Regions from separate parts of the Streptomyces anatolicus genome, predicted to be linked through region 2. Evidence: riboswitches for the same ligand, from Rfam matches in the RefSeq annotation. Region 2 holds a riboswitch; each other region holds the start of a gene.
What was found. A riboswitch is a leader RNA that binds a small molecule or an ion and turns the genes downstream of it on or off. The one in region 2 is predicted to bind cobalamin.
Positions count from the first base shown of each region.

Region 1 (7,538 bases), on a different contig from region 2:
CTGGAGGCCGCGGTCAGGATCCGTCACCGCGGCCTGCTGCACGTCTGGCTCCTCGACGAGGGCGACGACCCGGAGGTCAAGGAGGTCTGCCTGCGGCTCGGCGTCCACCACTTCTCCCGCAAGGGCGTGGCGAGGTGGAACACGCCCAAGGGCCCGCACCGCGCCAGGACGAAGCACGGCAACTACAACGCCTGGTTGGACGCGCACGGCGACGGCTACGACTTCTTCGCGTCCGTGGACACCGACCACGTACCGATGCCGAACTACCTGGAGCGGATGCTCGGCTTCTTCCGGGACGAGAACGTGGGCTTCGTGATCGGCCCGCAGGTCTACGGCAACTACGACAACTTCGTCACCAAGGCCGCCGAGTCGCAGCAGTTCCTCTTCCACGCGCTGGTCCAGCGGGCGGGGAATGCCTACGGCGCGCCGATGTTCGTCGGCACGAGCAACGCCGTGCGCATCAGGGCCCTGAAGCAGATCGGCGGCCTGTACGACTCGATCACCGAGGACATGGCGACCGGCTTCGAGATCCACCGCGCCACGAACCCGGCGACCGGCAGGAAGTGGAAGTCGGTCTACACCCCGGACGTGCTCGCGGTCGGCGAGGGCCCCAACGCCTGGACGGACTTCTTCACGCAGCAGCTGCGCTGGTCGCGCGGGACGTACGAGACGATCCTCAAGCAGTTCTGGAAGGCGCCGTTCTCGCTGCCCCCGGGCCGCCTCTTCAACTACACGATGATGGTCATCTTCTACCCGATGTCCGCCATGAACTGGATCCTGGCGGCGCTGAGCTGCGCGCTCTTCCTGGGCCTCGGCGCGTCCGGCGTGAACATCGACCCGGCCATCTGGCTGATGCTGTACGGCAACGCGTCCGCGCTCCAGATCGGCCTCTACATCTGGAACCGCAGGCACAACGTCTCCCCGCACGAGCCCGAGGGCTCCGGCGGGGTCGCCGGCATGGTGATGTCGGCGCTCTCCGCGCCGATCTACGCGCGCTCGCTCCTCGACGCCGCCCTGCGCCGCAAGAGCAGGTTCGTGGTGACCCCCAAGGGTGACTCGGCGAGCCCGGACACGCTCTTCGGGACGTTCCGGATCCATCTCTTCTTCATCCTGGTCTTCGGCGGCTCGGTGGCCGCTTCCTTCGTGTACGGCCACTCGCACCCCGCGATGATCGTCTGGGCGTCGTTCGCCCTGCTGATCACGGCGGCCCCGATCCTCGCGTGGCGCTGGGGCATGCGGCAGGCCCGGAAGAGGCCGGGGCCGCCCGTGCCCGACGCGGTGGTCCCGCGGCCGAGGCCCAGCTGGGCGGCGGCGCCCGAGCAGACCATGCGGATCGCCCTCGGGGGACGTGAGAAATGAGAGAGCGTTCCGGCCGCCGCCGCGCCCGCCGCATCGCGATAGGGACGGCGGTCGTCCTCGCGCTGGCGGGGATGAACGGCCCCTGGCTGTGGCGCGTGGGCTCCGAGAAGTACCACGAGTACAAGATCAACCGGCCGGAGTACAAGGCGGACAACGGCCACTGGGAGATCGTGGACTTCCCCGAGGAGTACCGGCAGAACACCATCCACGCGGCGCTCCTGCACACGGGCAAGGTGCTGCTGATCGCCGGGTCGGGCAACAACCAGAAGAACTTCGACGAGAAGAAGTTCGACACCCGCCTGTGGGACCCGGTCAAGAAGACCATCAAGAAGATCCCGACACCCACCGACCTGTTCTGCACGGGCCATACCCAGCTGGGCGACGGCAATCTGCTGATCGCGGGCGGCACCAAGCGCTACGAGAAGCTGAAGGGCGACATCACCAAGGCCGGCGGCCTGATGATCGTCCACAACGAGGACCCGGACGAGCCGAAGACGATCCCGGCGGGCACCAAGTTCACCGGCAAGAAGAACGGCAAGACGTTCGTCTCCCAGGACAGCGTCCTGGTGGAGAAGGCGAAGAAGGTCTTCGACAAGCGGACCGGCCGGTTCCTGCGTACGGAGCCCGGTCTCGGCCGGATCTACGTCGAGGCGGCCAAGAGCGGCGCCAAGTACGAGACGGGTACGCAGGACAACTACCGCATCCAGGGCCTGAAGGGCTCCGACACCCGCAACGTCTACGGCATGGCGCAGAAGCTCGCCCTGGACAAGAAGGACTTCCAGGGGATCAAGGACACCTTCGAGTTCGACCCGGTCGCCGAGCGGTACATCAAGGTCGACCCGATGAACGAGGCGCGCTGGTACCCCACGCTGACCACGCTCGACGACGGCAAAATCCTCTCCACCTCGGGCCTCGACGAGATCGGCCAGCTGGTGCCGGGCAAGAACGAGGTGTACGACCCGAAGACCAGGAAGTGGACGTACACCAAGGGCATCCGGCAGTTCCCGACCTACCCGGCGATCTTCCAGATGGCCGACGGCAGGCTCTTCTACTCCGGTTCGAACGCGGGGTACGGCCCCGACGACGTCGGCCGCAAGCCCGGCATCTGGGACCTGCGGACCAACAAGTGGCGGGGCGTCCCGGGCCTGAGCGACCCCAAGCTCCTTGAGACGTCCGGCACGGTCGAGCTGCCGCCCGCGCAGGACCAGAAGTACATGGTGGTCGGTGGCGGCGGGGTCGGTGAGTCCAAGGAGTCCAGCGAGAAGACCCGCGTCGTCGACCTGACGGCGGACGAGCCGAGGTTCGTCGACGGACCGTCGCTGGAGAAGGGCACGCGCTATCCGCAGATCTCGACGCTGCCCGACGACACCGTGCTGATCTCCGGCGGCTCCGAGGACTACCGGGGGCGGAGTGATTCCAATATCCGCCAGGCGCGGATCTACGACGCGAGGACCGGGAAGATGCGGAGGGTCGCCGACCCGCTGGTCGGCCGCAATTACCATTCCGGGTCGATTCTGCTGCCGGACGGCCGCGTGATGTTCTTCGGCTCCGACTCGCTCTTCGCCGACGAGGCCAACAGTCAGCCGGGCGTCTTTGAGCAGCGCATCGAGATCTATACGCCGCCGTATCTCTACCGGGGTGCGCGGCCGGGTCTTGGCCGGGGGCCTGAGACGATCAAGCGGGGGGAGTCCGGGACGTTTCCGACGCGGCATGCGTCGTCGATCAGGACGGCTCGGCTGATTCGGCCGAGTGCGTCTACTCATGTCACGGATATCGACCAGACCTCGGTGGCTTTGGACTTGGAGACGTCCAAAGGGGCGGTTTCCGTGACGGTGCCGAAGAATCGGAGTCTGGTGGAGTCCGGGTGGTACATGCTTTTCGTTACGGATGATCAGGGGACTCCGAGTCGGGCTCGGTGGGTTCGCGTCCCGTAGAGGTCGAATTGGTGAGGTGCGTGGGGAACTGCGGCTTTCCGTGGGCTGAGCGCGCAGTTCCCCGCGCCCCTTGCGGGGCGCTCCCCTCAGCCAGCGTTTTTTGCGAGGCCGAGCGCGTACTCCGGCCACCACTCGCCCGCCTTCGGGCCGCCCCTGCACGTTCCGTCTGATTCGCCCGGGCGTTTGACCCAGAGGTAGGCGTCGACGAGCGGGTCGTCGGTCTTCGTCGTGGGGGTTTCGCCGAGCGCCCGGCCCGGCGGGTTGCACCAGGGGTCCTTGCCCTTGTCGTAAGGGCCGTTGCCGTTGCGGCCCGTGTCGATGACGAACGGCTTGTCGCCGACCTTCGCCGAGAGCTTCTTGCCGAACTCCGTACTCGCCTCGGTGGTCTGGAAGTTGGATACGTTCACCGAGAAACCGTCGGCCTCCTCGACACCGGACCGCTTCAGGGGCTCCCAGAGCGAGTCGGGGTTCTGCCAGCCCGCGTTGCCCGCGTCCAGGTACACCTTCGTGTTCTTCAGGGAGTTGAGCTTGTCGATGGCGCCCCTGAGCAGGTCGTACCGCTCCTCGTGGAACTGCTCGGGCGTGCAGTTGTCGACCATGTGCAGCACCGCGTCCGGTTCCAGGATGACCGTGGCGCGGCGGTCGCCGATGCCCTTGGCTACCTCGTCGACGAATGCGCGGTAGGCGTCGCCGTCGGCCGCGCCGCCGCCGGAGTACTGGCCGCAGTCGCGGTGCGGGATGTTGTAGAGCACCAACAGGGCGTCCCTGTCGGCCTTTTCGGCGGCCTCGGTGAAGCCGCGCGCCTGGTCCTGCGCGTTCTCCGGGACGAGCCACTCGGCGACGGGCTGCTCGGCGATCTTCCGGACCAGTTCGGCGTCGTCCTTCTCGCCGTCCTTCTCATAGGCGGCGACCTGCTTGGCCGCGTTCCCCTCCGGGTTGACCCAGTAGGGGTCTTCTTTCTTGGGCTGCTGCTTCACCGGCGTACCCGACGTCTCCCCCTCCGGGTCACCGCCGGAGGAACACCCGGAGAGGAGCAGCGCGGCCCCCGCCAGCGCCACTCCCGTCCGCACCCCCCGGGCCGCGAAACCACGTCCGCGACCTGTGCCTTTTCGGTACATCCAGTCCCCCCTCGGGTGCACTGTCCGTATCCCAATCCTGACATAAGGACACTGTGTCCACGAGGGTCGTCCGTCGGGCGGAGAGAGCTGTAGGAGAGCTGTTACCGAGAGGTGCCGCGGGGCGCGTTACCGCCGCGCCGCGGCCGGGTAGGCGCAGTCCGCGGGGAGTGGAGGAGAGAGGGTCATGGGGGACCGCCCATGCGCACTGCGGCTCGCGGAAGTTCTGGTGGAGGCCGCGGACACGCTGACCGACGACTTCGACCCTGAGCGCCATCTGCGCCGGGTGTCGGACCGTTCAGTGGAGCTGCTCGACGCGCAGGGCGCCGGCGTGCTGTACGCGGACGGGGGTGACGGCGTCCGCCTCATTCCCGGCAGCCGCCAACAGGAAGCGGTGCGCGCCCTGTTGGCGGTCCAGCGGCAGGACGGGCCGTGCCTCGACAGCCTCGGGACCGGCGAGCCCGTGCCGCCGGTGCGTGTCGACTCCCACGACGCGTCGGCCCGCTGGCCGGCGTTTGCCGAGCGGGCCGGTGAGCACGGCGTCGCGCAGACCTTCGCGGTGCCGCTGCGGCACGGCAGTTCGACGCTCGGCGTACTGAATGTCTTCGTATCGCACGCACAGCAAAAGGCCTGCGCGGAAGTGGAGTTGCGGATCACCCAGGTGCTTGCCGACGCCGCCGCGGTGGGGCTGGCCCATCACCGCACCCACGCGCGGTACCTGACGCTCACCCAGCAGCTCCAGAGGGCGCTGGACAGTCGTATTCGCATAGAACAGGCCAAAGGCATGCTCGCCGAGCGCTGGAACACCGGTATGGACGAGGCATTTGAGGCGTTACGGCGTTATGCGCGCAGGGAACGGCAGGTCATCGACATGGTCGCCGTTCAGGTGATCAAGAGAACGCTCGACGGTGAAGTGCTCCGGAAGGACCGGTCGGCGTCTTCCTGAGAAAACGGCCCCCGCGGCGGGAAGCCCGGGGCGGAACGCGGGGAAGCCCGGCGCGAAAGGGAGGGGCGAATTGGCGATATCCGGACTCCGGATCCCTCTAGGCCGACGCGCTCATTCGTCCTAGAGTCTGTCGCACGGCCCAAGCCCCCGGCCTTCTCGGTCATTCCCCCATTCCGGAATGGCCGTGAACCTCCCGCGCCGGCGCCGGGTTCCTCCCGCAGCTCGTGCGCGCGCGGTCGAGGACCAGCCCGGTCGGTGGCTCAGGGGGGAGCGGGCCGCCGATCGGGCCGGGACCGCCGGTCCGCCCCGTGCCGCGGGGGCCTCCCGAGGGGTGTTGACAGCCCCCCTGACGTGCTGGGACTCTCCGAGACGACAAGTCCATACATCGAGGCGACGGTTGACAGGAACCCGGTGCGAATCCGGGACGGTCCCGCCACTGTGACCCGCACGCGACGAGCGTGCGCGGAAGTCAGGAACTGAACCGTCGTCCTCCTGCCATGGGGCGTGGAAACCCCAGAAGGAGGCCCACCGGTATGTCCCTGCACTCCGCAGCGCCGCACACCGACACCACGGCGAGCCAGGCCGCCGTGACACAGACCCGCGACTGGCTGATCGCCTCGGCCGCCGCGATCCTCGCGCTGGTCGCGCTCTACGCCGTGTTCCTCGACAACGGCACGCTGATCTCGGCGACCGGCGACTATCTGCACGAGTTCGCGCACGACGGCCGGCACCTCTTCGGTGCCCCGTGCCACTGACCGGGCGGACGGGCACAAGCACCATGCACTCTTCCCCCGTACTCCCCCTGCTCGGGCGCGGTCTGCTGGCGGGAGGGGCGGCGGGCCTCACCGCCGGTCTCTTCTCGCTGCTGCTCGCCGAACCCCTGATGGACCGCGCCATCCGCGCCGAGGAGAAGCGCTCGGCCGCCGAGGAGCACGCGCACGGCGCGGCGCAGGCCGTCCAGCACCACGAGGAGCTGTTCAGCCGCTCCACGCAGCACGGCGGCCTCGTGGTCACCGCGGTCGTCGCGGGGCTCGCCCTCGGCGTCCTCTTCGCCGTCGCGTACGCGGCGGTGCACCGCCGGGATCCGGCCGCCAGTCCCTGGCCGCGCGCGCTGGCCTTCTCCGCGGCGGCCTTCCTCGCCGTCTCCCTCCTGCCCGGCCTGCGCTATCCGGCGAACCCGCCGGGCGTCGGCGACGCGGGAACCGTCGGCGACCGCCAGGCGCTGTGGCTCGCCGCGGTCGCCATCGGCGTCCTCGGCATGTTCCTCGTACGACAGGTGTACGTACGTCTGTCGGCGCGCCCCGAACCGGTGCGGCACCTGGCGGTGGCGCTCACGGCCGTCGTCGTCCTCGCGGTGCTGTTCCTGCTCCCGGGGAACCCGGACCCGGTCCCGGTGGACGCGACGCTGCTGTGGGAGTTCCGCATGCTGTCGCTCGGTTCGCACGCGCTGCTGTGGGCGGTGTTCGCGGCGGTCTTCGGCGGGCTCGGTCTGCGGGCGGCGCTCAGACCGTCGGCGGCGGGCCGCGCGACGCCCGTACTCCCGTGAGGTAGCGCCGCGCTACCCCCGTACTCCGGTGAGGTACGCCGAGACGATCACGTTGGCCGTGTAGGTGCCGGTGGCTCTGTCGAAGACGCCGCCGCAGGTGATGAGGCGCAGTTCGGCGCGGCCCCCCTCGTGGGGGCCGTACGCCTTCCTCGCGTCGAAGCGGTCGCGGGTGACGACCTGGACGTCGTCGACGGTGAACTCCGCGACCGTGCCGTCGTCGCGGCTCACGTCGATCTTCTCGCCGGGGCGCATCGCGCTGAGGTCGTAGAAGACCGCGGGCTCGGTCCGCGTGTCGACGTGGCCGACGAAGAGGGCGGCGCCCGGGGCGCCGGGGCGGGTGCCCCCGCCGTACCAGCCGACGGTGTCCGCCTGGGTGTACGGCGGTGGGTCGATGGCGCCTTCGGGGTCCAGGCCCCGGGCGGTGACGGGGGCGGCGACCTCCAGGGACTGCACCTCGACGTGCCGGGGCCGTGCGGGGGCCAACGGCTCGTGGGCGGGCGGGAGTTCGACGTTTCCGAGGGGGCGGCCGACTGCCGCCGCGTCGCCGTTCGCGGGCGCGGAGAGGCCGGCGCGCAGGTCCGCGATCTGGGCGCCCCATAGGCCCAGGCCCGCCAGGAGGGCGGCCCAGGCGAGGCCCG
Region 1 is NZ_WMBF01000254.1:689-8,226, reverse strand. Features, by position in the region: gene GKQ77_RS21045 (glycosyltransferase family 2 protein) at 1-1,359, shown strand, start outside; gene glxA (radical copper oxidase GlxA) at 1,356-3,293, shown strand; gene GKQ77_RS21035 (glycoside hydrolase family 6 protein) at 3,380-4,411, opposite strand; gene GKQ77_RS21030 (GAF and ANTAR domain-containing protein) at 4,596-5,354, shown strand; cobalamin riboswitch at 5,733-5,853, shown strand; gene GKQ77_RS21025 (CbtB domain-containing protein) at 5,888-6,109, shown strand; gene GKQ77_RS21020 (CbtA family protein) at 6,133-6,900, shown strand; gene GKQ77_RS21015 (class F sortase) at 6,913-7,538, opposite strand, start outside.
Region 1: another riboswitch for cobalamin. It lies ahead of GKQ77_RS21025 (CbtB domain-containing protein); the one in region 2 lies ahead of GKQ77_RS16980 (cobalamin biosynthesis protein).

Region 2 (7,538 bases):
CCGCCTGGCCAGTTGGCGGGAGAGGGCCCAGGGGGCGATGGTGTCGTCGGGGCCGTGCAGGAGGAGGGTCGGGACCTTCAGCGCGTCGGGGTCCGCGGCGGCGAGGACGCGGTCGCCGCGCAGGCCCGTGCGGCCCTGGGCGGCGCGGACGGCGAGCGGAAGGAGCGGTCCGGGGGTGCGGCGGGCCGCGGCGAGGGCGCGCAGGGTGGTCTGCCAGTCGAGGACCGGGGAGTCGAGGACGAGGCCGCTGACGCGGTCGCGCAGCGCGGAGTGGGCGGCGGCGTGCAGGCACATGGTGGCGCCGGTGGACCAGCCGTGCAGGATGACGTTGCGGGCGCCGTACCGCACGGCGTAGCGGATGGCGGCGTCCAGGTCGCGCCACTCCGTCTCGCCGAGATGGCCGAGGCCGTCCGCGGAGCGGGGCGCGCCCGGGTCGCCCCGGTAGGCGACGTCGAGCACGGGCAGCCGCAGGCCGCGCAGGAAGTCCATGACGACCATGGGGTGTTCGCGGGTGGTGCCGAGGCCGTGCACGGTGATGACCCAGGTGTCGCGGACGCCGGGTACGAACCAGGCGGGCAGCCCGCCGAGTTCGCCGGGGATGTCGACGTCGGCGTGGTCGATGCCGAGCGCGGCGTGCGGGTCGCCGATGTGGACCTGCGGGGTGAGCCAGACCCTCGCGCCGGGTTCCAGGGTGCCGTGGGTGACGGCTTCGAGACGGCGTACGACGGTGTCGGCCTCGTGGGGGGCGGAGTCGAGGACGGGGCCGACGATGGCGTGGGTGCCGTTGCCGCTGAGGCCGTACGTGCCCGGGCGCAGGCTCGCGAGGGCGCGGGTCAGGGAGACCTGGCCGGCGGCCGTGGCGTGCACGGTCAGGCGGGGCTCCGTCGGCAGCGGGCGGCCCGCCGGTGCCTTGAGGGCGGCGTCGCTGGCGAACCGGCCCGCCGCGATGGCGGCCGCGGCTGTCCCCAGGGCGGCTGTGACTGCGGTGACGGCCGCTGCCGTCGCTTTGGCTGGGCGCACGGTCCCAGTGTCCGGGGCAAAGGGCCCTGGGGCCAGTGGGCGGTACTCGCCGAGTGACGCCGAGTCTCCTGAGTACCGCCGAGTGACCCCGCGCGTCTCAGGGGGACGGCTTCTGGCCGTAGCCCCTCAGCTTGTCCTGCGCCTCCCTCAGCCGCTCGGGAGAGAGAAGCGTGGGTGTGTGGCCCGGCACCGACGAGGCCGTGAGCCAGAGGCGGGACATCCACTCCAGTTGCGCCGTGCGGTCGTACGCCTGGGGCAGGGAGTCTCCGTAGGTGACCGTGCCGTGGTTCTGGAGGAGGCAGCCGGTGCGGTCGCGCAGGGCGTGGAGCATGTTCTCGGCCAGCTCCTGCGTGCCGTAGAGCGCGTAGGGGGCCACGCGGACCGGGCCGCCGAGGACGCCGGTCATGTAGTGCACCGCCGGCAGCTCGGCCACCAGTGTGGAGACGGCCGTGGCGTGTACCGCGTGGGTGTGGACCACGGCCCTCGCGTCGGTGGCGCGGTAGATCGCGAGGTGCATGGGCAGCTCGCTGGTGGGCGTGAGGTCGCCGATGACCCGCCGCCCCGCGAGGTCGACGCCGAGCGCGTCCCGCGGCCGCAGCCGGTCGTAGGGCACCCCGCTCGGCGTGACGAGGACCGTGTCGCCGACGCGTACGGAGACATTGCCCGAGGTGCCGACCACCAGGCCGTCCGCCACCGTCCTGCGGGCCGTCCCGACCAGCTCGCCCCACGCCCGCTCGACGGCGTCCCGCTCCGCGCCCTGCCGCTGCTCAGTCATGGGGCGATCCTGCCAGCCACCTCTGCGGCCCTGTCGCGGGGTGACAAGGATCTCCTCCAGGGCGCGGAGAGCCGGCCGGAGCGGGGCGCGGCAAGGGCGTCCGCGAGGGTGGTGGAAGGCGACACTCCGCCTGAATTGACGGCCTCGGCGCCCTTCTCCGTACGATCGTGATCAGTTACCTGATGGAGACGGAGCGGCGGCGCTCCACTTTGGGTCACCGCGCCGCCCGACCCAGTTCACTTTCCGTTCACCCAGGTTGCCTACGTTCCTCGTGCCACTGACGTCCAACAGAAGCCTGGGTAAATGGAACACATCACGCTTCTCCTCGGGATCGTGATCGTCACCGCTCTCGTGTTCGATTTCACGAACGGTTTCCACGACACTGCCAACGCGATGGCGACGACCATCTCGACCGGCGCTCTCAAGCCCAAGACGGCGGTGGCCATGTCCGCCGTGCTGAACCTCGTCGGAGCCTTCCTCTCCGTCGAAGTCGCCAAGACGATCTCAGGCGGCATCGTCAACGAGGACGGCCTCAAGACAGAGGTCATCTTCGCCGCGCTCGTCGGCGCGATCCTGTGGAACCTGCTGACCTGGCTGGTGGGCCTGCCCTCCAGCTCCTCCCACGCGCTCTTCGGCGGCCTCATCGGCGCCGCGGTCATGTCGATGGGCTGGTCCTCGATCAACGGCGGCACCGTCGTCACCAAGGTGCTGATCCCGGCCATAGCCGCGCCGCTCGTGGCGGGTCTCGCCGCGACGCTCGCGACGCGCCTGACGTACCGCATCGGCCGCAACACCGACACCAAGGCGACCGCCAAGGGCTACCGCTCCGGCCAGATCGCCTCCGCGGGCCTCGTCTCGCTGGCCCACGGCACGAACGACGCGCAGAAGACCATGGGCATCATCACGCTCGCCCTGGTCACCGGCGGTGTCCTCAACCCCGGCGCGAACCCCCCGATGTGGGTCATCGTCTCGGCCGGTGTGGCCATCGCCCTCGGCACCTACCTCGGCGGCTGGCGCATCATCCGCACCATGGGCAAGGGCCTCACCGACCTCCAGCCGCAGCAGGGCTTCGCCGCCCAGACCAGCGCCGCGACGGTCATCCTGGCCTCCTCGCACCTGGGCTTCTCGCTCTCCACCACCCAGTCCTGCTCCGGCGCCGTGATGGGCGCGGGCCTCGGCCGCAAGGGCGGCGTCGTCCGCTGGTCCACCGCGACTCGTATGTTCGTCGCCTGGGGCCTGACCCTGCCGGCCGCCGGCCTCGTCGGCGCGGGCGCCGAGTTCCTCACCCAGCAGGGCCCCTGGGGCATCGCGGCCACCGCCACGCTCCTGGTCGCCGGCTCGGCCGTCATCTGGACGCTCTCCCGGCGCAACGCCGTCGACCACACCAACGTCACCGACGACGACGTCCGCCGCGACGACGACACCACCGGCGCCGAGCCCGTGGGCGTCGTGACCAACGCGATCGCCGCCGTCCAGCCGCCTCCGGCGGGTCCGCTGGCCTCCGTCGGCGCCTCCGCCGACGAGCCGGTCAGGGCCACCATCGCGGCCCCCACCTCGACCACGACCGGCGCCATGGCGGACCCCGCCCGGCCCGCGACGGTATAAGGACACATCAGCATGAACATCGACTGGGCAGCTCTCGGCTCCGTCTTCGGAGTCAGCCTCGCCGTGACGGTGGCTCTCGTGGGCCTCTTCACCCTCGGCATCATCGGCCTCTCCAAGCAGGAGACGGCGTCCGCGTCGGGTGCCGGAACGGGCTCCGTGGCGCTGGCGCGCACCGGCGCGTACGCCTGCTTCGCGCTCTGCGCGGCGGCCGTGACGTACGGGATCTATCTGATCGTCGCCTGACGGCAGCGGTTTTCGGTGGGGTGCGGGACGTGGGTTCACGTCCCGCGCCCCGCTGTCGTGTGCGGGACCCGCTGTGGGGCTCCGCACACTCTCCCGCCGCAGGTCAACGGCGAGTTGACGGGCCTTCGCGGGGCGTGGTGGACTGCCGGGGCCAACTACGGCGGCAGAAGAGGAAGCCGGTGCGAATCCGGCGCGGTCCCGCCACTGTCACCGGGAAGCCACGACGCTCCCGGAAGCCAGGAACTCTCGCCGCCGATCACGTCGAACCAGGGCGCGGACACCCTGAGTGAGGACAGATCGCCATGCGCGGCCGCCCGTTGCCGGACCAGTTCCCGAGCCTCAGTGCTCCTGTGCGCACCACGACGGGCTGAGCCCATGAGTGCCGATCGCGACTTCGCGTACGGCGCCGCCGCCGGACTCCTCGGTGACCTGCTGCTCGGCGATCCCCGCCGGGGCCATCCGGTCGCCGCGTTCGGGCGTGCGGCGGGTGCCGTCGAACAAAGACTGTGGCGGGACCACCGCGGGTGGGGCGCCCTGCACGCCGTGGTCTGCGCCGGGGGCGCGGCGGGCGCCGCCGCGCTCGCCGCCCGGCTGGCACGCCGCTCCCCCGCCGCCTCCCTCGCGCTGACCGCCGCCGCGACCTGGGCCGTGGTCGGCGGGACCTCGCTCGGCCGGGAGGCGCGGGCCATCGGCGGCGCGCTCGCCGCCGGTGACATCGAGGTGGCCCGTGAGCGGCTGCCGCATCTGTGCGGACGCGATCCGCAGGCGCTGGACTCCGACGGCGTCGCGCGCGCCGTCGTCGAGTCCGTCGCCGAGAACACCTCCGACGCGGTGGTCGGGGCGCTGGTGTGGGGGGCCGTCGGCGGAGTGCCGGGGCTCGTCGCGTTCCGTGCCGTGAACACCCTCGACGCCATGGTCGGCCACAAGTCGCCCAGGTACCGCCGCTACGGCTGGGCCTCCGCCCGGCTCGACGACATCCTCGGGTGGCCGGGGGCGCGGCTCACCGCCGGGCTCGCGGCGCTGGCCGGGGAGTCACCTTCGGGGGCGGTACGAGCCTGGCGCGCGGACGCCGGCAAGCACCCGAGCCCCAACGCCGGTCCCGTCGAGGCCTCCTTCGCGGGAGCACTCGGCGTGCGGCTCGGCGGGACCCTCTCGTACGGCGGACGTGTCGAGCACCGGCCGGTCCTGAACGGGGACGGGCGGGACGTGCGCGTGGCCGACATCGAGCGGGCCGTGCGGCTCTCCCGGCGGGTGAGCTGGCTGGCGCTGGGCGTCGCGGTGACGGCCCGCCGGGTGCTCCGGCGGTCGGCGAAGTCAGGGAGAGACGTATGAGTGGCGGACTGCTGGTCGCCGGAACCACCTCGGACGCCGGGAAGAGCGTCGTCACCGCCGGGATCTGCCGGTGGCTGACCCGCAAGGGCGTGGCCGTCGCGCCGTTCAAGGCGCAGAACATGTCCCTCAACTCCTTCGTCACCCGCGAGGGGGCCGAGATCGGCCGGGCGCAGGCCATGCAGGCGCAGGCGGCCCGTGTCGAGCCGAGCGCCCTGATGAACCCCGTACTCCTCAAGCCGGGCAGCGACCGCTCAAGTCAGGTCGTGCTCATGGGCAAGCCCGTGGGCGAGATGAGTGCGCGCGGCTACCACGGGGGGCGTCAGGCCGCGCTGCTCGACACCGTCGTGGGATGCCTCGAGGAGTTGCGGGGCAGCTATGACGCCGTGATCTGTGAAGGGGCGGGCAGTCCCGCCGAGATCAATCTGCGCCGCACCGACATCGTGAACATGGGGATCGCGCGGGCCGCCCGCTTCCCCGTCCTGGTGGTCGGGGACATCGACAGGGGCGGGGTCTTCGCGTCCTTCTTCGGTACGACGGCGCTGCTGAGCGCGGCCGACCAGGAGCTGGTCGCCGGGTATCTCGTCAACAAGTTCCGGGGCGATGTCTCGCTCCTCGAACCCGGCCTCGACATGCTGCACGGGCTCACCGGGCGGCGCACGTTCGGTGTGCTGCCTTTCCGGCACGGGCTCGGCATCGACGAGGAGGACGGCCTGCGGGTCTCCCTGCGGGGTGCCGTGCGGGAGTCCGTGGTGGCGCCGCCGGTCGGGGCGGACGTGCTGCGGGTCGCGGTCTGCGCGGTGCCGCTGATGTCCAACTTCACGGACGTGGACGCGCTGGCCGCCGAGCCGGGTGTCGTCGTGCGGTTCGTGGACCGGGCCGAGGAACTCGTCGACGCCGACCTCGTGGTCGTCCCGGGCACGCGCGGGACCGTGCGTGCCCTTGAGTGGCTGCGCGAGCGCGGGCTCGCGGACGCCCTGGCCCGCCGCGCCGCCGAGGGGCGGCCGGTGCTCGGGATCTGCGGCGGTTTCCAGGTGCTCGGCGAGCACATCGAGGACGAGGTCGAGTCGCGCGCGGGTGCGGTGGACGGGCTCGGGCTGCTGCCGGTGCGGGTGCGGTTCGCCCGCGAGAAGACCCTGGCCCGTCCGGTGGGTGAGGCCCTGGGCGAGCCGGTCGAGGGGTACGAGATCCATCACGGGGTCGCCGAAGTCCTGGGCGGGGAGCCGTTCCTGGACGGCTGCCGGGTCGGCGAGGTGTGGGGCACGCACTGGCACGGGTCGCTGGAGAGCGACGCGTTCCGGCGCCGGTTCCTCACCGAGGTGGCGCGCGCGGCGGGGCGCCGCTTCGTGCCCGCGCCCGACACCTGCTTCGGCGCGCTGCGCGAGGAGCAGCTCGACCTGCTCGGCGACCTGATCGAAGAACACGCGGACACGGATGGGCTGTTGCGCCTGATCGAGAAGGGGGCGCCGGCCGGGCTGCCGTTCATCGCACCCGGAGCGCCGTCGGCATCACCAGAACGTGCCAAGGAGGCCCTGTGAGTACCCCGTATCCGTTCACCGCCCTTGTCGGGCAGGACGACCTGCGGCTCGCGCTCTTGCTGAACGCCGTCTCGCCCGCCGTCGGCGGCGTACTCGTACGGGGTGAGAAGGGCACCGCCAAGTCCACCGCCGTACGCGCCCTCTCGGCGCTGCTGCCCGAGGTGCCGGTCGTCGCGGGGTGCCGCTTCTCGTGCGACCCGGCCGCGCCCGACCCGAACTGCCCCGACGGGCCGCACGAGGCGGGCGGCGGCACGGCGCGGCCCGCGCGGATGGTGGAGCTGCCGGTCGGCGCTTCCGAGGACCGGCTCGTCGGCGCCCTCGACATCGAGCGGGCGCTCGCGGAGGGCGTCAAGGCCTTCGAGCCCGGGCTGCTCGCCGACGCGCACCGGGGCATCCTCTACGTCGACGAGGTCAATCTTCTCCACGACCACCTGGTCGACTTGCTCCTGGACGCCGCCGCGATGGGCGCCTCGTACGTCGAGCGCGAAGGCGTGTCCGTGCGGCACGCCGCCCGCTTCCTGCTCGTCGGCACGATGAACCCCGAAGAGGGCGAGCTGCGGCCGCAGTTGCTCGACCGGTTCGGCCTCACCGTCGAGGTGGCGGCCTCCCGCGAGACGGACCAGCGCGTCGAGGTCGTGCGGCGACGGCTGGCGTACGACGACGACCCCGAGGGGTTCGCCGAGCGCTGGGCGGAGGACGAGACCGCGCTGCGGGAGCGGGTCGTGGCGGCCCGCGCGCTCCTGCCCCAAGTCACCCTCGGTGACGGCGCGTTGCGGCAGATCGCGGCAACCTGCGCGGCCTTCGAGGTCGACGGGATGCGCGCGGACATCGTGATGGCCCGCACGGCGACGGCGCTGGCCGCCTGGGCGGGACGCACGGACGTGGAGAGCGAGGACGTGCGGCAGGCCGCGCTGCTCGCGCTGCCGCACCGCAGGCGCCGCAACCCCTTCGACGCGCCGGGGCTCGACGAGGACAAGCTCGACGAGACGCTGGAGGAGGCGAAGGACCAAGAGGGGGGCGAGGCGCCC
Region 2 is NZ_WMBF01000169.1:374-7,911, forward strand. Features, by position in the region: gene GKQ77_RS16960 (alpha/beta hydrolase family protein) at 1-1,020, opposite strand, end outside; gene GKQ77_RS16965 (class II aldolase/adducin family protein) at 1,118-1,795, opposite strand; gene GKQ77_RS16970 (inorganic phosphate transporter) at 2,099-3,400, shown strand; gene GKQ77_RS16975 (hypothetical protein) at 3,413-3,643, shown strand; cobalamin riboswitch at 3,765-3,911, shown strand; gene GKQ77_RS16980 (cobalamin biosynthesis protein) at 4,019-4,975, shown strand; gene GKQ77_RS16985 (cobyric acid synthase) at 4,972-6,510, shown strand; gene GKQ77_RS16990 (putative cobaltochelatase) at 6,507-7,538, shown strand, end outside.

Region 3 (7,538 bases), on a different contig from region 2:
GTTCGACCCGGACCGCTGGAAACCGGAACGCGCCGCCGACGTACCGGAGTTCGCGATGATGCCGTTCAGCGTCGGCAACCGAAAGTGCCCCGGGGACCACTTCAGCCTGGCCGAACTGGCCCTGATCCTGGGGACGGTGGTCCCGAAGTGGCGCCTGGCGCCGGTCGCGGAGACCGACGCCGGCACCCGCGTCGGGATCACCCTGCACCCCAAGCGCCTCGTCCTGCGGGCCGAACCGCGCTGAGGGGGCCGCCGTGCCCCGGTGTGTCCGCCCCGCCCCCCGTGACGGGGCGGACACACACGCTCCTGGAACACGCTCCTGGAGAACGCTCCTAGAACTCGTCGTCGAAGGAGACCGACCCCTCGACGGCGACCTGGTAGGCCGAGGGCCGCCGCTCGAAGAAGTTGGTCAGCTCCTGCACGCCCTGCAGCTCCATGAAGGAGAACGGGTTCTCCGAGCCGTAGACCGGCGCGAAGCCGAGGCGCTGGAGGCGCTGGTCGGCGACGCACTCCAGGTAGGCGCGCATCGAGTCGGTGTTCATGCCCGGCAGACCGTCGCCGCACAGATCGCGGGCGAACTGCAGCTCGGCCTCGACGGCCTCCTTCAGCATGTCCGTGACCTGCGTCTGGAGCGCGTCGTCGAACAGCTCGGGCTCCTCCTTGCGGACCGTGTCCACCACGTCGAAGGCGAAGCTCATGTGCATCGTCTCGTCGCGGAACACCCAGTTCGTGCCGGTCGCGAGGCCGTGCAGCAGGCCCCGGCTGCGGAACCAGTAGACGTAGGCGAACGCCCCGTAGAAGAAGAGGCCCTCGATGCACGCGGCGAAGCAGATGAGGTTGAGCAGGAAGCGGCGGCGGTCGGCCTGGGTCTCCAGGCGGTCCAGCTTCTCGACCGAGTCCATCCACTTGAAGCAGAACTGCGCCTTCTCGCGGATCGAGGGGATCTCCTCCACCGCGTCGAACGCGGCCGCCCGGTCCTCGGGGTCGGGCAGATACGTGTCGAGCAGCGTCAGATAGAACTGGACGTGCACGGCCTCCTCGAAGAGCTGACGGCTCAAGTACAGCCGCGCCTCGGGGGAGTTGATGTGCTTGTAGAGCGTGAGCACCAGGTTGTTGGAGACGATCGAGTCACCGGTCGCGAAGAACGCGACCAGCCGGCCGATCAGGTGCTGCTCCTCGGGCGTCATCTTCGCCAGGTCGGCGACGTCCGAGTGGAGGTCGACCTCCTCCACCGTCCAGGTGTTCTTGATCGCGTCCCGGTAGCGCTCGTAGAAGTCCGGGTAGCGCATGGGGCGCAGGGTCAGCTCGAAGCCCGGGTCGAGGAGGTTCTTCTCGGAGTTGGTGGTGCTGGACATTACTGGCAGGCCTCGCAGGACTCGGGGTTTTCCAGGGAGCAGGCGACGGCCTCTTCGGCCGTGACCTGCGCGGGGACGGGAGCGGCGGTGGCGTTCGAACCGCCGGCCGCGCGGGCGATGCGGGTGGCGGGGCGCGAGCGCAGGTAGTACGTGGTCTTCAGGCCCCGCTGCCAGGCGTAGGCGTACATCGAGGAGAGCTTGCCGATGGTCGGCGTCTCCAGGAAGAGGTTGAGCGACTGCGCCTGGTCGAGGAAGGGCGTGCGCGCGGCCGCCATGTCGATCAGGCCGCGCTGCGGGATCTCCCACGCCGTGCGGTACAGCGCGCGGACCTCCTCGGGGATCCAGCCGAAGCCCTGCACCGAGCCGTTGGCCTCGCGCAGCGCCTCGCGGGTCTGCGCGTCCCAGACGCCGAGCCGCTTCAGCTCCTGCACCAGATAGGCGTTGACCTGGAGGAACTCACCGCTGAGCGTCTCGCGCTTGAAGAGGTTGGAGACCTGCGGCTCGATGCACTCATACACACCCGCGATGGACGCGATGGTGGCGGTCGGCGCGATGGCGAGCAGCAGCGAGTTGCGCATGCCGGTCGCGGCGATACGTTCCCGCAGGGCCGCCCACCGCTGCGGCCAGGTCAGCTCGACGCCGTAGTGGTCGGGGTGGAGCACGCCGCGCGCGGTGCGGGTCTTCTCCCAGGCGGGCAGCGGGCCGTGGCGCTCGGCGAGGCCGGCCGATGCCTCGTACGCGGCGAGCATGATCCGCTCGGCGATACGGGTGGAGAGGGCGCGCGCCTCGGGGGAGTCGAAGGGCAGCTTCAGCTGGAAGAAGACGTCCTGCAGGCCCATCGCGCCGAGACCCACCGGGCGCCACTTGGCGTTGGAGCGCCCGGCCTGCTCGGTCGGGTAGAAGTTGATGTCGACGACGCGGTCGAGGAAGGTGACGGCGGTGCGGACGGTCTCGTCCAGACGCTCCCAGTCGATGTCGCCGCTCGCCTGGTCCACGAACGCCCCGAGGTTCACCGAGCCGAGGTTGCAGACCGCCGTCTCGCCGTCGTCGGTCACCTCCAGGATCTCCGTGCAGAGGTTCGAGGAGTGCACGGTGTGGCCGGGCTCGGCGGTCTGGTTGGCGGTGCGGTTGGCGGCGTCCTTGAACGTCATCCAGCCGTTGCCGGTCTGCGCGAGGGTGCGCATCATGCGGCCGTACAGGTCGCGGGCCGGGATGGTCTTCTTCGCGAGGCCGGCGGCCTCCGCGGCGCGGTAGGCGGCGTCGAACTTTTCGCCCCACAGGTCGACCAGCTCGGGCACGTCGGCCGGGGAGAACAGCGACCAGTCCTGGTCGGCGGCGACCCGGCGCATGAACTCGTCCGGGATCCAGTGCGCGAGGTTGAGGTTGTGCGTGCGGCGCGCGTCCTCACCGGTGTTGTCGCGCAGCTCCAGGAACTCCTCGATGTCGGAGTGCCAGGTCTCCAGGTAGACGGCGGCCGCGCCCTTGCGCCGGCCGCCCTGGTTCACGGCGGCGACCGAGGCGTCCAGGGTCTTCAGGAACGGCACGATGCCGTTCGAGTGCCCGTTCGTGCCCCGGATCAGCGAACCCCGGGAACGGATGCGCGAGTACGAGAGTCCGATGCCGCCCGCGTGCTTGGAGAGCCGCGCGACCTGGTGGTAGCGGTCGTAGATCGAGTCCAGCTCGTCCAGCGGGGAGTCGAGGAGGTAGCAGGAGGACATCTGGGGGTGCCGGGTGCCGGAGTTGAAGAGCGTCGGCGAGGACGGCAGATAGTCCAGGCGGCTCATCAGGCGGTACAGCGAGGCGACCTCGTCGAGCGCGCGCTCGCTGCCGTCCTCCGCGAGGCCGCTCGCCACGCGCAGCATGAAGTGCTGCGGGGCCTCGATGACCTGACGGGTGATCGGGTGGCGCAGCAGATAGCGGCTGTGCAGGGTGCGCAGTCCGAAGTACTCGAAGCGGAAGTCGGCGCCGTCGGCGAGCGCGGCCTCCACCAGCGCGTCGAGCCGGGCCGCGTGCTCGGTCACGAAGGACGCCGTGCGGTCGGCGATCAGGCCCTCGCGGTGGCCGACGGCGACGGAGTCGGTGAAGGAGCGCACGCCCTGCGTGGCCGCCTCCTCGCGGATGCCGATCGACAGGAGCCGGGCCGCCAGCTTGGAGTACGCCGGGTCCTCGGAGATGAGCCCCGCCGCCGCCTCGGTGGCCAGCTCCCGCAGCTCCGACTCGTCGGCGCGCGCCGAGCGGCCGCGCAGCGCGGCGGCGGCGACCCGGCCGGGGTCGGCGTCGGGGAGGTCGGCGGTGAGGTCGGTCAGGGTGCGCAGCAGCGCGGCCCCTGGCCCGTCGGTTCCTTCGGCACCCTGGGCGGTGGGCGTCGACGGCGCTGACGCGGGTTCGGCGGGCGCGATGGTCACGTGGGGCACTCCCTCGCTCGGCTCTGGGCCAGGGGGAGGGAAGGGGCGCACACGGGCGCACCCGGGCAGGGCGGCGTACCGCGTCCACCGGCCCACTCCACGAGGCCCGGACGGTCGGCACCCGGGCCGGATGGCTCGGGCGCACTGTCGGCAGGTCCTCGGACTCCGCGTACGCCAAAGACGTACACATGCACCGTTGCGGGACAGTTCCGGACTTGCACCGGATTCCCCTGCGGCGACAGCGAGCACGAGCATACATCTTGTGCCGGGCCTCTGAAGCGGACCCACATCTTGTGTCGGCTCGCGGAGTGGTGGCTAAAGCTTCAGCGGGTATGGCTGGAGTTTCAGAGCGTACGGCTAGAGCTTCAGCGCGTACGTCAGCAGTGGCACCGTCTCGATCGGCCGCCAGTCGCGCTCAGGCGTCCGTACGAAGCCGAGGCGCTCGTACAGCCGGTGGGCGGCGTGCATGGACGTCTGCGTGGACAGTACGAGCGAGGCGCGGCCCGCTTCCTTGGCGCGTCGCACGCACTCCCGTACGAGCGCTTCGCCGACGCCCCGGCCGCGTGCCTCGGGGGAGGTGGCGAGCATCCGTATCTCCGCGTCGTTCACGCCCGCGATGTCGGCCATCGGCCCGCCGGAGGGGACGTAGGTGACGCCGCCGAGCACCTTTCCCGCGTCCTCGGCGACGAGGATCTCGGCGTGCGCCGCGCGTCCCGGCACGTCCCGCAGCACGGCGAGGTAGGGGTCGTCCTCCCCGAAGTCCAGGTGGCCGTCGGCGAGATAGGCCTGCGCGGTGAGGGCGCTCAGCGCCTCGTACTCCTCGGGTCGTGCTTCTCTGATCGTGATGTCCATGCGGCGCAGTGTGCAACACGAGTACGACGGAGGGCCGCCGATTTTTCACGACGGAGGGCCGCCGACTTTCCGGCGGCCCTCCGCTGCGGCGGCGAGTGGGTCAGTGCCCGGCGCCCGCGGTCGCCTTGGGCAGCTCCTCCATGACGCCGGGGTCGCCCGCGTCCGCGGTGTAGTCCCCGGGAGAGGTCTCGTCGATGCCCTCCGGGGCCTTCAGCGCCTTCAGGGCGAAGGTGAGGACCACGGTGACGATCACGTTCAGGACGAAGGCGGTGAGGCCGATGTAGCCGATCTCACCGATGCCCGGGATCGTATCGGAGGATCCGCCGAAGTGCTTCTGCGTCGGCGAGGCGACGCCGTACGCGGCCAGCGTGCCGTAGACCATGCCGACCGCCCAGCCCGCGAGCAGCGCCCAGCGGTGGAACCAGCGCGTGAACAGGCCGCCGACCAGCGCGGGCATCGTCTGCAGGATCCAGATGCCGCCCAGGAGCTGGAAGTTGATCGCGACGGTCTTGTCCATGGTGAGGACGAAGGCGAGCGCGCCGACCTTCACCAGCAGCGAGACCAGCTTGGAGACCTTGGTCTCCTGCGCGGGCGTCGCGTCGGGCCTGATGAAGTCCTTGTAGATGTTGCGGGTGAAGAGGTTCGCGGCCGCGATCGACATGATGGCCGCCGGGACCAGCGCGCCGATGCCGATGGCCGCGAACGCCACGCCAGTGAACCAGTCGGGGAACATGTCCTCGAACAGCTGCGGGATCGCCAACTGGCCGTTCTCCACCTTGATCCCCGCCGCGATCGCCATGAAGCCGAGCAGCGCGAGCAGGCCCAGCATCAGCGAGTACAGCGGCAGGATCGTGGTGTTGCGGCGGATCACGTCACGGCTCTTGGAGGAGAGCGTCGCCGTGATCGAGTGCGGGTACATGAAGAGCGCGAGGGCCGAGCCGAGCGCGAGCGTCGCGTACGTCCACTGTCCGGCCTCGGCGGGCGCGAGGGCGCCGCGCGGCTTGTCGGTCGCCGGGTTGGTCTGCGCGAAGGCGTCGCCCGCCTTGGCGAAGATGTCGTCGAAGCCGCCGAGCTTGATCGGGATGTAGATGATCGCCACGACGATGACGAGGTAGATCAGCCCGTCCTTCACGAACGCGATCAGCGCGGGCGCGCGCAGCCCCGACGAGTAGGTGTACGCGGCGAGCACCGCGAAGGCGATCAGGAGCGGCAGGTCCTTGATGAACCAGTTGGTGTCCGGGCCGCCGCCGACGCCCATGACGTCGAGGACAGCCTGGATGCCGACGAGTTGGAGCGCGATGTAGGGCATCGTCGCGAGGATGCCGGTGACCGCGACGGCCAGCGAGAGCCCCTTCGACCCGAAGCGGCCGCGCACGAAGTCGGAGGTCGTCACATAGCCGTGCTTGTGCGAGACCGACCACAGGCGCGGCAGGAAGGTGAAGATCAGCGGATAGACGAGGATCGTGTACGGCACCGCGAAGAACCCCGCCGCACCGGCCGCGTAGATCGCCGCGGGGACGGCCACGAACGTATACGCGGTGTAGAGGTCGCCGCCGAGCAGGAACCAGGTGACCCAGGTGCCGAACGACCGGCCGCCGAGGCCCCATTCGTCCAGGCTCTCGGTCTCGGCCTTGCGCCAGCGGGCGGCGAGGAAGCCCATGACGGTGACCGCTATGAAGAAGAAGATGAAGACGGCGAGCGCGACGCCGTTGACTCCGCCGTTCATGACCGCGCACCTTCCTTGCGGGCGCGCTGGTCACGCTGCCACAGCTTGTACGCGATCATCGTGAGCAGTGTCGAGATGAGCACCCAGAGCATCTGGTACCAGTAGAAGAACGGGATGCCGATGAAGGTCGGTTCGATCTTCGCGTACGAACCCACCCAGAGCATTGCCACGAAGGGTGCGACAAGGCAGGCTGCGATGACCACGCGGACCGGCGTGACCACCGGTCTGTTCACTTCAGGCGCATCTGACATGTCGCGGCTCCGTTCCCTCACTTATCCCATGCTTAACGTGCGGGAAATCTAAGCCACGGTCTCGGTGTATGGAACCCCTGTCCGCATAACGGACACATGTCGGAGGGGCCGAACTCCCTGCTCAGCAGCAGCGGAAGCCCTGGCGGGGATCCGACTCCTGACGGTCCGTCCGCATACGTTCGAACGCGCGGCGGCTGAGAACCGTCGCCGCCGGATGGTCCTTGCGTACATGCGCCACGTACCGCTCGTACGCCGACTCGTCGGTCAGTTCACGGACGTACCACCGCATCCAGCGCACACCCCGCAGCAGCCAGGTCATCGCGTCGGCTCCGCCTTCTCCAGCGCTTCCCGCTCCGCCAGGGCCTCCCGTTTCTCCTCCGGCGTCGGGAAGAGGCCGGCCGGCGCCGTCAACCTCGACTCCACGAAGGGCGCTTCGCTGAGCCGGGACGCCTCGGGGTCGCTGATGTGCCGGTAGCAGACCCGTGCCGCGTCGGCGATCACGATGACGATGAGCAGGGCGAGCACGGCCGAAAGGACGCCGTCCACCGTGGAGTTGGTGACGACGGTGTGCATGTCGTCCATGGACTTGGCGGGCGGCAGGACCTTGCCGTCGTCGATGGCGTCCTGGTAGATCGAGCGCTGGGTGAAGAACCCGACCCGCCGGTCGCCGGAGAAGACCTTCTGCCAGCTCGCGGTGAGCGTCACCGTCGCGTCCCAGGCGAGCGGGACCGCCGTGATCCAGGCCCACTTGAGGCGGCCGGACTTCACGAGCAGCGTGGTGCAGACGGTGAGGGCGACGGCGGCGAGGAGCTGGTTGGCGATGCCGAAGACCGGGAAGAGCTGGTTGATCCCGCCGAGCGGCTCGTGCACGCCCACCCACAGGAAGTAGCCCCAGAGGCCGGTGACGACCGCGCTGGTCAGGATGAGTCCCGGCTTCCAGCTCACGTTC
Region 3 is NZ_WMBF01000060.1:5,714-13,251, forward strand. Features, by position in the region: gene GKQ77_RS08845 (bifunctional albaflavenone monooxygenase/terpene synthase) at 1-244, shown strand, start outside; gene GKQ77_RS08850 (ribonucleotide-diphosphate reductase subunit beta) at 333-1,355, opposite strand; gene GKQ77_RS08855 (ribonucleoside-diphosphate reductase subunit alpha) at 1,355-3,760, opposite strand; cobalamin riboswitch at 3,893-4,015, opposite strand; gene GKQ77_RS08860 (GNAT family N-acetyltransferase) at 4,118-4,612, opposite strand; gene mctP (monocarboxylate uptake permease MctP) at 4,713-6,338, opposite strand; gene GKQ77_RS08870 (DUF3311 domain-containing protein) at 6,335-6,589, opposite strand; gene GKQ77_RS08875 (CstA-like transporter-associated (seleno)protein) at 6,711-6,908, opposite strand; gene GKQ77_RS08880 (carbon starvation CstA family protein) at 6,905-7,538, opposite strand, start outside.
Region 3: another riboswitch for cobalamin. It lies ahead of GKQ77_RS08855 (ribonucleoside-diphosphate reductase subunit alpha); the one in region 2 lies ahead of GKQ77_RS16980 (cobalamin biosynthesis protein).